DNA from 2 places in the Paeniglutamicibacter sp. NPDC091659 genome. Region 2 is predicted to be linked to the other one. Evidence: predicted binding sites of a transcription regulator. Region 2 holds the regulator's gene; the other holds the start of a gene.

The links. Region 2 encodes Rex, which represses fermentation and respiration genes when NADH is low (regulators of the CRP and FNR family bind a similar motif). Its sites were predicted from a motif close to CTTGTGAANNNNTTCACAAG; they were not measured.
Region 1: ACIQLF_RS08475 (queuosine precursor transporter) is a predicted target of Rex. The motif match lies at 3,072-3,091, and genes of this name have one in related genera.

What each region holds. Positions count from the first base shown of each region.
Region 1 is NZ_JBIVTO010000003.1:203,851-211,742, forward strand. Features, by position in the region: gene ACIQLF_RS08455 (S8 family serine peptidase) at 1-123, opposite strand, end outside; gene thiD (bifunctional hydroxymethylpyrimidine kinase/phosphomethylpyrimidine kinase) at 528-1,352, opposite strand; gene ACIQLF_RS08465 (hypothetical protein) at 1,528-2,184, opposite strand; gene ACIQLF_RS08470 (TetR/AcrR family transcriptional regulator) at 2,383-3,030, opposite strand; gene ACIQLF_RS08475 (queuosine precursor transporter) at 3,326-4,048, shown strand; gene ACIQLF_RS08480 (MFS transporter) at 4,269-5,492, shown strand; gene ACIQLF_RS08485 (MarR family winged helix-turn-helix transcriptional regulator) at 5,749-6,189, shown strand; gene ACIQLF_RS08490 (organic hydroperoxide resistance protein) at 6,272-6,694, shown strand; gene ACIQLF_RS08495 (hypothetical protein) at 6,687-7,148, shown strand; gene tgt (tRNA guanosine(34) transglycosylase Tgt) at 7,275-7,892, opposite strand, start outside.
Region 2 is NZ_JBIVTO010000008.1:201,737-209,628, reverse strand. Features, by position in the region: gene ACIQLF_RS15745 (cytochrome c biogenesis protein ResB) at 1-607, opposite strand, end outside; gene ACIQLF_RS15740 (cytochrome c biogenesis CcdA family protein) at 607-1,332, opposite strand; gene ACIQLF_RS15735 (TlpA family protein disulfide reductase) at 1,398-2,024, opposite strand; gene ACIQLF_RS15730 (histidine phosphatase family protein) at 2,029-2,691, opposite strand; gene ACIQLF_RS15725 (hypothetical protein) at 2,960-3,736, shown strand; gene ACIQLF_RS15720 (redox-sensing transcriptional repressor Rex) at 3,843-4,538, opposite strand; gene ACIQLF_RS15715 (glutaredoxin family protein) at 4,637-4,891, opposite strand; gene ACIQLF_RS15710 (HAD family hydrolase) at 4,942-5,757, shown strand; gene ACIQLF_RS15705 (30S ribosomal protein bS22) at 5,882-5,980, opposite strand; gene ACIQLF_RS15700 (helix-turn-helix domain-containing protein) at 6,125-6,337, opposite strand; gene ACIQLF_RS15695 (3-deoxy-7-phosphoheptulonate synthase) at 6,532-7,644, opposite strand.

The DNA.
Region 1 (7,892 bases), on a different contig from region 2:
CGGTGGCGGGTCAATGACTGGTGGTGCCGCAAGGGACGGGACGGACATGGTGACGGCCAGGGCTAGCCCGGTGGCCGAAGCCAAGATCGTCCGCGCGAGTTTGGGGCGACGCGGGTTGATCATAGTTCTCCTTGAATTCAGTGGGAGTGATGAGTGGGACATGCCGCCAGAGAGCCTGCACGTCACAAGCGAAATACTATGTGAGTCAGCCCATATCTCAAGGACTTGTTTGAGAGCGTGTCTAAATGTGTACCTTTGTACACACGCGCCTTCGGCCTGCCGCAACCGGTGACCAAAACGTCGGGCCTGATTAGTAGTGTCTGCTGCGATGACGTGTTCCTTGGGGGAATGGGTCTTCAATGCGGGGCTGCCCCCGTGCGCGGTACCGGGCAAGGGCGCCGGACGCGAGGGCAGTCGCGCATGCAACACCATGCGCTGGTAGAAGCAAAACGGTGGCCTCATTCGTTGAATGAGGCCACCGTTTTGTTCCCGCTGATTGGCCTGCCAGGGAGCAGGCGATGACTGGTCTAGCGCGTGCCACCCTGCCACAGGGCGTCGAACGGCGCCGCCGAGGAAACGCGGTTCTTGATGCCTTCGGTGACAAACGCCTTGGCGTTGCGTGCAGCCTCAAGCGGGGTTGCACCCTTGGCCAGTTCGGCGGTGATTGCCGCGGCAAGCGAGCAACCGGCGCCAGATACGGCAACTTCGCCGACCTTGGGTGCGGAGAGCACCTCCAGGGTTTCGCCGTCGTAGTAGACATCCACTGCTTCGCTGCCGGCCAGGCGGACGCCGCCCTTGGCCAGGACTGCGGCACCCGAGAGTTCGTGGATCTTCTTGGCAGCCGCGGTCAGGTCATCAATGTTGTTGATGGTGATGCCCGAGAGCGATTCGGCCTCGAAGTGGTTTGGGGTGACGAAGGTTGCCAGCGGCAAGAGGTTGGCCTTCAGCGCTTCGTCGGTGTCCAGCGCGTGGCCCGGTTCCTGGCCCTTGCAGATCAAAACGGGGTCCAGGACGATGTTGTCCCATTCCTGGTTGCGCAGGGCGGTGGCCACGGTGTTGATGGTGGCGGGGGAGCCCATCATGCCGAGCTTGACTGTCTTGAGGTCCCCTGCGTAGCAGGTCTGGATTGCCTCGAGTTGGTCGGCGATGACGTGGGTTTCTACCGGAACAAAGCGGTGGTTCCAGTTGTCCGTCGGATCGAATGACACGATGCACGTCAGGGCGGTGATGCCGTAGGTGCCCAGTTCCTGGAAGGTCTTGAGGTCGGCCTGCGCACCGGCGCCGCCGGTGGCCTCGGAGCCTGCAATGGTCAAAGTAATGGCGGGACGAATCCCGTTGGTGGCAGAAGTCATGCTTCCTAGTTTAGGGCGATTGGCGGGCGCCACCTTCATCCGCGAGGCCGACGGTGCGCCCGCGAAATCAGGGCGGCGTGCACTGTGCGGCACCACGGCTTTCCCGGGGCATGCCCCGGGGCCCGGCGGGATTCGGCAAAGTCCGGGCCGAGGGTTTTGCGGTATGGATGCGGGATTAGTTGCGCGTAAACGTGGTAATCAAGGTCGCGTTTGACCAGCCAGTGCCGCGAAGGGTGCGGGTTCCCGCCGAGTTGTCGGCTTCCGCGACCATGAACAGCCAGGGCAGGCCTTGGCTCGACGCCGAAGCCGCCAGATTGGCGATGATTGCGGAGCGGAATTGTTCGGAGTTGCTGCTGGACATGATCTCGGGCTCGCTCAACAGCGCAAAGCCCTTGGCAAAGCGGATGCGGCCGCGTCCCGCAGGCGCATCGAAATCCGCAATTTCCACGACGTCGTAGTCATCCATGGGCGCCTCGAAGAGTGTGGCGGTCTCCGGGATGCTGGCCACTTGTTCCACGTCATCGGTGGTGGCAGCCAACAGGACATGGTGCCCCTTGATGCTCCATCCGTGGGCTGCCAGCTCGCCGATAACGGTTTCATCGGGCGTTCCAAGCAATGTCAGCTGTGCGGCGCGCCCCTGGGCGCGTTCCGACAGCAGGTTGTTGAGGGAAGGTACCTCGTCGCGGGCCGGCCACCAGCGGAGTATCTCAAAGTCGCCGTTTGCGGTACCCACGCTGTGCAGCTCGGAGGAGGTGTCGTTGGTGATGGTGCGATCCTTGAGCGGCGCAAGTTCGCGGACCCAACTTGGAAGATTCTTGGGGTCGGATGGCATTCGTTGTCTCCTCATATATCTGCTGAAACCAGGAAGCCAGTAAAGGTGCTGAAGCGAACCGCAATGGGTTGAGCCGGATTGCGATTTCCCCTCGCCTGACTTCAATTTCGACTCTACGCCTCATGGCCTGCCTGTGTGGATCGACATGTCCGCAGTGCGAGACCGCAACCCCGAGCCTGCGGGGTCGGTCCCCTGGAATCAGTTCGCCGTGCGCACCAGCGAAAGCACGTCGTCGAGGATCGTCCGGACCACCGGCATGCGTGAAAGAACAACCAGGCGAGCAACGACCGGCGCCACGTTTTTCACGAGTCTGCGGCTTCGTTTGGCCTCGGGGGAAGAATCATGGGCCCAGAAGATGAAAACGCCGCGCTGGATGAGCCACAGCAATTGGGGAAGGTCCTGCCTGATGGCCAACGGGGGAAGCGGCCTGGATGCGCTGACAACCTGGCGCCACAAACCGAATTCCTGTGCCCGATGGGTATCGCCCGGGTCCCCCTGCGGTCCGGAAAACGCAGTGCGAATAAACGCAGGTCCAAACTCGTGAAACGGGGCCATGATATCGAGGTTCTTTTCCAGGGCCAGGCGCACATTTGTCTCAAGGTTGTTGCCCTCGACCAACAGCGGCCACGTGGCTGCGCGATGTTGCTCGGCAAGACCGCGATAGAGCTCGTGGACGATCGCATCCTTGGACTCGAAGTAGTAGTAGGCATTCCCCAGCGAAAGGCCCGATTCCCTTGCAATGGCACGCATCGTGGTTCCGGAAAAGCCATCTTGGGCGAAGAGCCGGAGGGCGGTGTTTAGCAACAATTGACGCGTTTCGGCGCCCTTTGCGGTTTGCTGCGCCACGTGACCCCTTGATTCATTAGGCATGTAGACCATCATAGTGGTTTTTGAACATGTTCAATAAGCTGATTTCGTGGCGCAGGTCACGTCTGGGCGGGGTAAGCGTGATCAAAATTGCGTGCAGCGGTCGGAAAGCGCAATTGATCCCTAAAAACGCCGTGGGATACTTGAACCTCAAGTGCTAATACAGCGAGTGCTCCAAGTGGCCCGCAATCGACCCCCGAAACATGTTCAAATCGCGGGGAAGAATGCTGCCCCGGAGTGACTTGGCGAACCACTTCTTCGATTGGGTATAACCATGGGCGAAATTGCCGCCTCACTTTCACAACGTCCAAAGGCTTCGCGCGCGGTTTTCGCGGCTGCAGGAAGCCCCTATTTCTCCACCGTCCTGGCCTTGATGGCAGTGGTTGTCATTCTTTCCAACATCGGTGCAGCCAAGGGAGTCACCTTTGGCCCGATCGTCACCGACGGCGGATTCTTCCTCTTCCCGCTGGCCTACATCCTGGGTGACGTCATCTCCGAGGTCTACGGATTCAAGGTCGCACGCCGGGCAATCATCACGACCTTCGTGCTGGCAGCATTCTCCACGCTCTGCTTCTGGATCATGATCGAGCTGCCAGCGGCTGAGTGGTACGACGGGCAGGAAGCACTCGAGCGCACCCTCGGCCCGATCTGGCTCATCGTCCTGGCCTCGCTGCTGGGCTTCCTGGTGGGCCAGACGCTGAATTCCCTGGTCCTGGTCAAGATGAAGGAGCGTTTCGGAGAACGCGGCCTCGTCGGCCGACTGATGGGGTCCACGGGCGTAGGCGAGTTCGCCGACACCCTGATCTTCTGCTCCATCGCGGCATCCGTCATCGGGATCACCGACGCGCCCACGTTCATCAATTACGTGCTGGTCGGATTCCTCTACAAGACGGCAGTGGAATTCGCGTTCGTTCCCGTGACCGCCTTCGTCATCCGGTGGTTCAAGCGCCGCGAGCCAAGCTACTCGCTGGGTGAAAACGAACCCGCAACTGCATAAGGCGGCAGCCCCTTCCGGGCGGCAATCCACTCACAGCACTGGTGAGTGGATTGCCGCCCGTTGCGTTTGGCCGGCGGTCGGGACTTCCCGAACCATGCGGCCAGCTGCTTCGGTTAACGTGGGCGACACCGATCGCGGGGCTTCGGGCCGCCCATGCAAAACTGGAGAGCGTTCCGGCCTTGACCCGGACCCCCAATTTGCTTGAGCCGAAAGGACCGCCTTGGAGACCCGTGCCGAGCGCCCGCCACTAAGCCTTTTGGCGATTCTGCTGACCGCGGTGGGTGTTGCCCCGATCCTGAGCTACGGGCTGAGCGCCACGAGCGACCTTGTCATTTCCGACCTGGGTATCAGCGAGGCGCAGTTCGGGCTCCTGGCCACCGTGTGCTTTGCATGCGCCGCGATCGGCAATGCGGTATTTGCCAAATTCACAGACGGACAGCCGGACAAGACGCTTCTGTTCGTGGTGTTTGGCATGGCCGCCTTGGCCATGGTGCTTGCGGCGATCCCTGGCGGATACGTGCTGCTGTTGGTGGCCTCCGCAGTTGCCGGGTTTGCCCAGTCGTTCCCGAACGGGGTGACGAACAGGATCCTGGCCGAGCGCGTCCCTGCCGACTATCGCATCGGATGGACGGGGGTGAAGCAGTCCGGCGTGCAGGCCAGCCAGCTGGTGTCGAGCCTCGGTTTCCCGGTGTTGGCCGCGTGGATCGGCTGGCACGGGGCCAGTGCGGTCGGAGCCTTGGTTGCCGCGCTGCTGGGAGTGGTCGCCGTCCGAATGATCTCCACATTTCTGCTGGTGCCGGCCGAACCCCGCCCGGCCCAACGGGTGGCGGCCGGTGCAACGGTGCGGCCGGAGTCCAGCACCCGCTTCGTTGTTTTTGCCTTGGCCATCTTCGGGTTCGTGAATGGCGTGGGTGTGCAGGCGACAAATGTGTACCTGCCGCTCTTTGCCGTGCGCGAACTGGGCTTTTCGCTGGTGCTTGGCGGGCTCACCGCCGCCGTGGCCGGAGCCATCGGGGTCAGTGCCCGGGTTGGCTGGGGGCGGATGATGAGCCGCGGGGTGTCCGCGCCGAAATTGCTGCTGCTCCTGGCCGTCATGGCCACCTGCGGTGCCGGGGCATTCCTGGTAGCCGGCGCGACGGGCTTCGCCCCGTTGCTGTGGCTCGCCGTCACATTGCACGGCGCCTCGGCTCTGGGCGTCTCGGTCGTGCTGATGGCCAGCCTCTTGCGCAGCGTCCCCGCAGCCTCCATGAGCTCGGCCACCGGCTGGGTTTCGGCCGGGCTGTTCGGAGGGTTCACGATCGGACCCCTGGGCATGGGGGCGCTGATCGGCTCGCCGGGCGGGTTCGCTGCCGGGTGGATCGCGGTGGGCTTGACCTATCTTGTCTGCGTGGGGCTGGGGCTGTACCTGGTGCTTCGACGACGTCCCTCTGCATCGAAGGGTTAGGGTTCTCGCGGGTCGGGACTGCCGGTCCTGGCTGGGGAAGGACGACTCTCTTCGGCGCCCAGGGCAAGGTGCCGTGGCCATCGTGTGGGTGAAAATGGCCATCGGCCACCCACGCACTTCGTGCGGGTCGAAAACGGGCTGCGGTTTGGATTTTCCCTCTTGGGCAGTTGGGTGCGCGATGTCGCACGCGTCGATCTGAGGATGGCTTCAAGAATATATATTGCGCGCAACTTAGTTGTGTGCAACCATGTTAAGCATGTCAATTGTCGATGAAATGGTCTGCTTCTCGTTGTACTCGGCCACGCGGGCCACCACGAGGGCCTATGCGGAGCTGTTGGCTCCGTGGGGCCTGACGTATCCCCAGTACCTGGTCCTGGTGGTCCTCTGGTCGGAAGGGGACAGGTCGGTGAATGAGCTTGGTGAGTTGCTCCAGCTGGATTCCGGCACCCTTTCACCGCTGCTTCGACGCATGGAGGCAAAACTCCTGATCGAGCGCAAGCGGGTTCATGAGGACAACCGAGTGGTCACCATCGTGCCGACCCGGCGGGCCAGCGAACTTCGGAAAGAACTCGGACACATTCCCATGAGCATTGCGTGCGCCACGGGACTTCCCGACGCGGCTTCGGCCCGTGAACTCATCGACACCTTGCAAAAGCTCACGGTGGCCATGAGCCAACTGGGCAAGAACAACAGCTAGACACCGAGCGCTGACATATTTCACGCCCGTTTTTGGCGGCAACAATGTTGGCCGCATTCAAGACCCTCGAAAGGCACAAACCATGAACGCCATTTACACAGCCGAAGCGCTCTCCACCGGACAGGGCCGCGAGGGCCGCGTCGCCACCCCGGACGGAAGCATCGATCTCGCCATGACACCTCCCCGGGAGTTGGGTGGATCGGGTGCCGGAACCAACCCCGAGCAGCTGTTTGCCGCCGGATTCGCCGCATGCTTCCACTCCGCGCTGCACGCCGTTGCCCGCAGCAGGAAAACCAAGGTCGAGAATTCGAGCGTGGGCGGACGCGTCACGATCGGCAGCAACGGAGAGGGTGGCTACCAGTTGGCCGTCGTGCTCGAAGTGGTCATTCCGGACATGCCGCACGAAGAGGCCCGGGAACTCGCCGATGCCGCACACCTTGTCTGCCCGTATTCCAACGCCACCCGCGGCAACATCGAAGTCACGGTGCTGGTATCCGATGACTGACCCGGCGAAAGGGTTCCTGGGCCGGTCCCTGGAAGCCCGGGTGCCGACCTCACGCACGCGTTCGAGTGCACGGATCGCCATGGGCGGACTTTTTGCCGGTGCCGGGATCAGTCACCTGACATTCGCTCGCGGGGAGTTTTCGGCGCTGGTGCCGGCATTTGTCCCTTTCAAGGCCGACGCAGTGGTTGTTGCCTCAGGGGTCATTGAAATTTCCCTGGGGGCGGCGTTGATCCTGCTGGCCAAGCGGCGCGTGCCTCTCGGTTGGGCTGCAGCCCTCTTCCTGGTTGCGGTATTCCCCGGCAACATCTCCCAGTGGATCCACGCCCGTGAGGCTTTTGGCATGGATACTGACTCCAAGCGCTTCGTCAGGCTGCTTTTCCTACCGCTGTTGGTTGTTGCGGCGCTGTGGTCCACGGCCGCTTGGCGGGATCGTCCGCTCGCCGGCAGTCACTAGGTGAATCTCCCATCGGAGCAGGAACGGCCAAAGGCCGCCCTGCCCGAGGGCGGCATCAAAGAACGGCGGCAGGGGATGCCACGTCGGTTTGTCGACGTGGCATCCCCTGCCGCCATTGGGTAGTCGTTAGGCCGTGGTGACGAGCACCGGGAGCCCCTGCGGGTCCGGATTGCCCGCGTAGTACTCGGCCATGACGCGTTCCTTCATTTCGTGGAAGGTTCCGTCCTCGATGGCCTGGCGTGCGTCGTCGACCATCTTCACCACGAAGTGCTCGTTGTGGATGGAGATCAGCGTGTGGCTGAGGATCTCCTTCGACTTGAACATGTGCTGGATGTAGGCGCGGGTGTAGTTCGTGCAGGTGTAGCACTCGCACCCCTCGGCGAGCGGGGTGAAGTCCCGCTTGTACCGGCTGCCCGAGAGGTTGAAGCGGCCGTGCGGGGTGTAGAACGCCGAGTTGCGGGCCACCCTGGTGGGGGAGACGCAGTCGAAGGTGTCGGCGCCGTTTTCGATGGCCGTGAAGATGTCGTCCGGCTCGGAAATGCCCAGCAGGTGGCGCGGCTTGTTCTCCGGGAGTTCCTCCGCGCACCAGCCCACGATGGTGCCCAGGTTTTCCTTCTCCAGGGCCCCGCCGATGCCGAAGCCGTCAAAGGCCATGGCGCCGAGGTCCTGGCAGGCCTTGCGGCGCAGGTCCTCGTACTGGGCGCCCTGGATGACGCCGAAGAGTGCCTGGTATTCCTTGCCGAC
Region 2 (7,892 bases):
CGACGGAGGCGAGGATGCCGACCAGGGAAATGTGGAAGAGCAGGTTGCCGACTTCACGGCTGTAGCCACGTTCGGCACCCACCGAGGGGCTGTCGCCTTCCGGGCGTGCCTCGGCACGGTAGCCGCGCTTCTTCAGCAGCGTGGCTGCGTCGGCAACGATCCGCTCGTTGCTGATTCCCGAGGCTTCGGCCGATTCGATCTCGACCGTGCCGTTCTGCGGCAGTCGGTTCAAGCGCGAGGGGGTGCGTGGCGGCGGGGTGCGCAGTGCCTTTGCATGCTTCTTCACGCGCGGCAGGATACAACCGATCAGTGAGATGAACAGCAGCAGATAGATTGCGGAGAACCAGGCCGAGGAGAACACGTCGAAGAGCTGGAACCTGTCAAGCCATGCACCAAGGGTGGGCTTATTCGTCAGGTACGCCGCAACTTGTTCCGGGTTGACTGCGCGCTGTGGGAAAACGGATCCCGGGACGGCCGCCACGGCCAGCAACAGCAGCAGGAACAGGGCCGTGCGCATGCTGGTGAGCTGGGCCCATGCCCAGCGAAGCATACCGATGAACCCGAGGGCCGGAACCGCAACGTCTTTTTTCATATCTTGCTTTGCCATTAGATGGGCAACCTGACTTCGTTGGCGAACCAATCTTGCAATTGTGTGACCCAGATGCCCCACAGGCCCGTGGCCATGAGAACACCCAGGAGGATGAGCATCCCGCCGCCGAATCGCATGATTGCGAGCTGGTGCCGACGGAAGAATTTCATTGCGCCCATGCCACGACGCAGGCCAAGGGCGATGAAGAGGAAGGGCAAGCCCAACCCCATGCAGTAGAAGAAGGTCAGCAGCGCACCCTTGGAGACGCTCGCGTCGGGTCCCGTGCTCATGGCAAGCACGGCTGCAAGTGTGGGGCCGATGCATGGTGCCCAGCCCAGCCCAAAGGTCACGCCCAGGACGGGAGCCCCCCAGAGACCGGCTGGCGGTTTGCGATGGATCTTTGCTTCGCGTTGCATGAAGGAAAAGCCGCCCATGAACACGACACCCATGAGGATGACAACCGCGCCAAGGACCTGGGTAACCCAGGCGCCCTCAAACCTCATCCAGTACGCAAGCTGGGAAAATATGCTTCCCGCGAGCACGAAAACGGCCGTGAACCCCAGGATAAAAAGGCCGATGCCGGTGACCATGCGGCCGCGCTTTTGGTCGGCCAAGTCGGCCCCGGAAAGTCCCGTGACGTAGCCCAGATACCCGGGAACCAACGGCAGTACGCAGGGGGAAAGGAAGGATACAAGCCCGGCAAGGATTGCTACGGGCACCGCAAGAAGCAGCGAACCGTCCATGATGATCTCGGCAAAGGGATTTCCCTGGGCCGGTACCGCCAGAGCAGCAACGATCGTCGGGGCTATCACAACGACTCGGTGAGGGCCGTGTTGATCAGGGCCTTGAGCGTTGTCTTCTCCGCAGCACCAAGGATGCGGGCCGATACGCGTCCCTGCCGGTCGAGAACCAACGTCGTGGGCACGGCCTGCAGCGGAACGTACTTGGTCATGGCCAGCTGGATTGCGCCCTGGGTATCCTGCACCGACGGGTACTTGACGCCGAAGGTCCGCTCGAAAGCTTCGGCGGCGTCCTTCTCGTCCCGGACGTTGATGCCGATGAAGCCGACCTTGTCCTTGAACTCGTCGCTGAGTTCAACCATGTGCGGTGCTTCGATGCGGCACGGCGCGCAGGCGGCATACCAGAAGTTCAGGACCGTCACTTGGCCGGCGAATTTGGCGGAATCGATCGTCGACCCGTCGTAGGCGGTGGCGCTGATTACCACCGGCTCGGTTCGGGACTTCGGGTCGTATTCCTGAACCGATCCGTCGCCGGCGATGTAGTTCTTGTTGTTGCCTTCGCGGGCCTGCTTTGCCAGCGGGTCTTCTTCGCCAACACAAGCTGCCAGCGGCACCACTGCTGCGGCGAGCATGGCTGCACGCAAGAAAGTGCGTCGTCCCAAACGCGATGGTTGGGACGAAGTGGGATCGGTCATGATCTCAGGCTCCAGGAATGTTCGCAGCGTTGACCAAGAGGTCAACACTGGGTTCTGCATAGCGGACGGCGACCAGACTTTCACCTTCAAAGTCCAGGCTAGTCACGGAGGTGAGAGTGCATTCGCGTTTCCGCGGGTCGTGCCAAAGGGCTTTGCCTTCGGCAGCGCGGCGCGTGACCCAAATCGGCAGCTGGTGGCTGACCAAAATGGCTTGCGCTCCGCTGCCGCCAAGTTCAACCGCGCGATCACGGTGTTCAACGATGGCGGCCATCATTCGTTCTACCTGGTCCCGGTAGGGCTCCCCCCAGGAAGGACGAAAGGGATTGACGACGTAGGACCAGTATTTTGGTTCCTTCAGTCGTTGCTTGATCTGTGAGAGGCCTTGGAATCGGTTCGCGGCCTCGATGATTCGATCATCTGTCACAATGTCCAGCCCCAGCGCCTTGGCTGTCGGGTTGGCGGTTTCCTGGGCTCGAACGAGCGGAGACGAAACCATGTGGGTGATGTTCGCACCGGCCTCTTGCTGGGCCGTGAAGTACTCTGCCGCGCGCTGCGCCATTTCATGGCCAAGGTCGGAGAGATGGAATTCGGGTAGCCGACCGTAGAGAACCCTGTCCGGGTTATACACTTCGCCGTGACGCAGAAGGTGAACGGTAGCAGTCGACATGCCTTAAGTGTCTCAAAACTTTGGTGGGTTACCTAAACAGGGAACTTGATCCCCGCCACGCCCGGGCACACGAGTTGGGCCGTCGTTCCGCAGTTTCACGGCAACCGTGCAGCCAAGATCCCGCGGCAGCCCGGTTTGTTCCTTGCGCAACAGCGAACTTTTGTCGGAGTCGGCCCGGCGCAAAAACCATCCTTTGGGAGGGGATAAAACCAGATGGCAGCAGATATTGTGATGCGTAAGACGTATTTTCAATCCGAAGGAGCAGGCCATGTCGACACCTGAGAACGAACCTGAGAACCCGCAGACGCCGCCGGTCAATCCAGCGCCGCCACAGTATGGGCAGGTCGCTCCGCAAGACCCGAACGCCCCGGTTCCTCCTCCATATGGCCAGGCCCCGCAATATGGCGCCCCGCAGCAGAATCCGTACGGGCAGAACCCCGCCCCCTACGGGCAAAATCCGTACGGGCAGAACCCCACGCCCTACGGGCAGAACCCCTACGGCCAGCCGCCCCAGGGTCAGACGCCTTATGGGCAGCAGCCGTACGGCATGGGATTCCCGATACCTCCGCAGGGCAATTTCCCGGCGCCCCAAATGCCGACCGAACGCCCCAAGGAACTCGACATCGCGTTCTGGGCCATCATCGCCGCCGGCGTGCTGTCGTTGATGGCCGCGGTCTTCGGCTTCGACACAGCCCTGATCCGTCAGCAGCTTGCCACGACGCCGGAGTTTGACGCGATGTTGCAGGACACCGGGATGTCGCTCGATGCATTCCTCAGCGCCATGCACACCATGGTCGTCATCGTCACGGCCATTTCGCTGGGAATCTACGTATTGCTGGCGTTCATGATTCGCAAGGGAAGCAACGTTGCCCGCATTTTCGCAACGGTTTTCGCCGCCCTTTCGGTCTTTGGCCTCTTCGGCGGAACGCTTCTGTCGATCCTGTCCATCCTGGCGGGCGTGGTCGGCGTCGTGTTCGCCTGGCTGCGTCCGGCCAGCGCCTACATCGCCGCCCGACGCGCGGCACGTGCAGCAGGCTACCGCTAGGAATCACATACGGCCGAGGGTTCTTGAGCGTGGGGAAACCCGCGTTCGGGAACCCTTTGCCGGTTAAGGGCCCGGCCGTTTCCTTGCAGCGCACACCGCTGAAGCCCTAAACGATGTTTTGCGCGTGGTAGGCCAAGATCTGCAACTCCGTTGCCAGATCCACCTTTCGGAGGTTGACTCCCTCAGGCACCTGCAGGACGACGGGTGCGAAGCTCAGAATGCTGCGCACCCCGCATTCAACGACCTTGTCGCACAGGCTCTGCGCCGCTGCGCCGGGAACCGACAGCACCGCAATGTTTGCCTCGGTGGAAGCGAGAACCATAGCCAGGTCTTTGGTGTCGGCAACGGTCAGCTCTCCGACCTTGGATCCGATGACATCCGGCGCCGCGTCCAAAAGCGCAACAACCTCAAATCCCCTGCTGCGGAACCCTCCGTATCCGGACAACGCGCGCCCCAGGTTGCCGGCGCCGATGATCGCAACACGCCATTGTTGGGTCAGCCCCATGGCCTTTGAAATGTGTTCGGCCAGCTCCGTGACGACGTATCCCACTCCCCTGGTCCCGTATGACCCCAACTGGGAAAGGTCCTTTCGAAGGATCGAGGGATTGACGCCGGCCTCCGTGGCCAAGAGGCCGGACGAGGTTCTTGTCTGCCCTTGGGATTGAAGCGTGTTCAGGGCCCGCAGGTATTGGGTCAGCCGTGCCAGGGTGGCCTCGGGAAGAATCCGCTCGAGGGAACCGGTCATGGGGTTTGGCGTCGGCTCGACTCCATCGTCTGCCGGGGGGTGTTGCGGGGTTGGCATCGTGCTGTGACTCATTCCTTGGGTCTTTTCATGACCCTACGATCTATTCCTTGGCGCAGGCAAGCGAGTTCCAGTGGTTGGAACGACACCGGTCTCGATCAGTTGTTGAGCAATGATTCCAAGCGCTGGGGATCAATGACCCAGAAGTCCCGCACTTTCCCGTCGATCAGGAGCACCGGCACTTCCTCGGAATGCCTGGCCAGGAGGTCGGCGTGCTCATCTATGTCAACGCTCTTCCAGTCGTAGCCCATCCGGGTGGTGACTTCGTCCAGCGTTTCAATGGCTGCATGGCACAGGTGACACCCGGAACGGACTAACAGTGTGATCTCATGGGGTGTCTTCGCAGTGCTCATGAATCTAACGCTACAGCTCCGCGACAAAATGCGTGCAATAGACTTCAGGGATGCCCGCCACACAAACCCATGTACTGCCCGACGACCAGGAAACGGAGAAGTTGCGCCCTGCGGCCGCCTTCTTTGACGTGGACAACACCATGATGCGCGGCGCATCGCTCTTTCCGCTTGCCCGCAAAATGTACAGGCACAAGGCATTTTCGCTCCGCCAAATTCTGTGGTTTCTTCTGCACCAGTTGCGTTTCGCCGCCCGCGGCGAACACCTCGGGGACATCCGGGCGATCCGGGATCGCGCTCTGACGTTGGTGGAGGGTTTTCCCGTCGCCGAAATGCAGTCCCTTGCGGATGAAATCTACGATGAATTCATCGAATCCAAGATTTGGCCGGGAACCCGGGCCATCGCCGAACAGCACCTGCATGCCGGGCGCCAGGTTTGGTTGGTGACGGCAACACCGTTGGAAGTCGCCTCGGTCATGGCGCGCAGGCTGGGGCTCAGCGGAGCGCTGGGCACCTCTGTGGAACACATCCAGGGGGCATACACCGGCAGACTGGTCGGCGAGATCTTGCACGGGCCTGCGAAGGCCAAGGCCGTCCGGGAGCTGGCAGCGGCAGGCGGCCTGGATCTGGGCGATTGTTGGGGCTATAGCGACTCCCACAATGACATCCCGCTGCTGGAAGCGGTGGGGCATCCCGTGGCGATCAACCCGGATGCCAAGTTGCGCCATCACGCCAAACGCCGAAAATGGCCGATCTATGACTTTCGCACGGGACGCAGGGCTGCAACGCTCGGCTTGAAAGCCGCGGGCGTCTCTGGAGCGCTCTGGGGCCTGTGGCGCAGCTTTGGAACGGTTCGACGCCGCCCCTGACTCCGGGGGCTGGCGGCGGCGCCCGGAGTCTATCGGCCTGCCGTCACACGCAAAAAGGTGCGTTTCCCCGAAGGGAAACGCACCTTTTTACATGCTCAGCATCCGGATAAACCGGAACCGGCATTTACTTCTTATTACGACGCTGGTGGCGGGTCTTACGAAGCAATTTACGGTGCTTCTTCTTGGCCATACGCTTGCGGCGCTTCTTGATAACTGAGCCCATAGTGGTTCCTCACAAACTGATTCGATTGCCGACTACAACTTCTTCGGCACCAAAGCACCAGAATGCAGTCAACTGGACGTTAAACGTTCCTTAACAGATTACCTGCTTCTCGGGCAGGTTCTGACCACCATGCAAGGTAGAGGCCTATCCGGCGCCAGAAATGTTTCCAAGACCGGCGGCACGCAGGTAATCTTCCACCGCATTTTCGGGCACCCGGTAGGATCGGCCGAAACGCACGGCAGGCAATTCACCCGAATGCACCAGGCGGTAAACCGTCATCTTTGAAACGCGCATCACCTCGGCGACTTCGGCCACCGTCATGAATTTCGCATTGGCAAAGTGTTTCGCTTCAACCATGACCCGATGCTCCTGACTTTCCCAATGAAGGAGTCATGACGGTTTGAATCGCCGTCGTCGTTCCTTGCTACAGCAACGCTCCTAAGTACTTTTAGTTCCCCCTCCACCCACATTAGTGGCTAAAGTGACCAAAGTGAACGGCAGGTATCCGTGTATTGCATTGACGCCATTGAGGCGATTCCAGGCCCTATCCTTTAGCCCCACGAGGCGCGAACCGCTCCGGCCAGCTCCTCTAGTGCGGCGGCGCTGGCTTCCCAACCCATGCAGGCATCGGTGACCGACTGGCCGTAGGTCAGCTGAGACAGCACGTCCGTGCCCACCTCCACCGAATCCGGGTCGTGCTTCTGGGCACCGGGCAGCAGGAAGCTTTCGGCCATGATGCCGGCGATGGTCGTGTCCCCGGCGGCGATGCGTGCCGCTAGTTCCGTGATCACTTCTGCCTGGCGGACATGGGACTTGCCCGAGTTTGCATGGCTCGCATCGACGATCACCCGCGGGTTCATGCCGGCCTTGGCCATTGCGTCCGATGCGGCGGCGACATCGCCTTCCTGGTAGTTCGGCCCGGCCGCCCCTCCGCGCAGGATGAGGTGGGCGTCCTGGTTGCCCGCAGTGTGCACAACGGCCGTCCGGCCCGACTCATCGATTCCCATGAACGACTGGGCCGCAGAGGCGGCCTGGCATGCGTCGATGGCCACCTGCACCGATCCATCCGTGCCGTTCTTGAATCCGACAGGCATGGACAGCCCGGAGACCAGCTGGCGGTGGGTTTGGCTTTCGGTGGTCCGTGCGCCGATTGCGCCCCAGCTGATCACGTCGGCGAGGTACTGGGCGCTAAGCGGTTCCAGGAATTCAGTTGCAAGGGGCAGGCCCAGGGCGCTGGCAGCGAGCATGAACTCGCGTGCGGTCCGGAGTCCCGCACCCATGTCGTGGCTTCCGTCGAGGTGGGGGTCGTTGACCAGGCCCTTCCAGCCAACCGTGGTGCGTGGCTTCTCGAAGTAGCTGCGCATGACGATCAGCAGTTCGCTCTCGTGCTTTTTTGCGGCTGCGGCAAGGCGCGCTGCGTATTCGAGTCCGGCGGCAGGATCATGGATCGAGCACGGCCCCACGATGACCAGCAGTCGCTGGTCCAAGCCCGAAAGCACGGCGCCCACTTCTTGGCGGGCCCGGGTGATCCTGTAGGCCTGGGCATCGGTGGTCGGGAGTTCGCTCAGCAGTTCGGCGGGGCTCGGCAACTCGGTGAAGGAAACCACCCGCTCGTTGGTGTTGGCGCGGGCCGGGGCGTCTGCGTTCAGGATGTTCGGGTTCATGGTGGGCCTTTCGATTCCGGCCCTCCAACCGAGGGCCTAGCGTTCGATGCGGCCCCGACAATCGCTGCGTATTTCTTCAGGGCCGCTATGGTGAAAATAGCGAAGGGCCCACAAGCAATAGCTTGCGGCCCTTGTCGGCTCTGAAGGTGGGTATGCGAAATTATCGCGTCTTAGGCCCCTCCAGAGCCGACACAAAATACGCATACCAACGATTAGTCATGGTGATCAATGTACAGAGAATCTGCCGC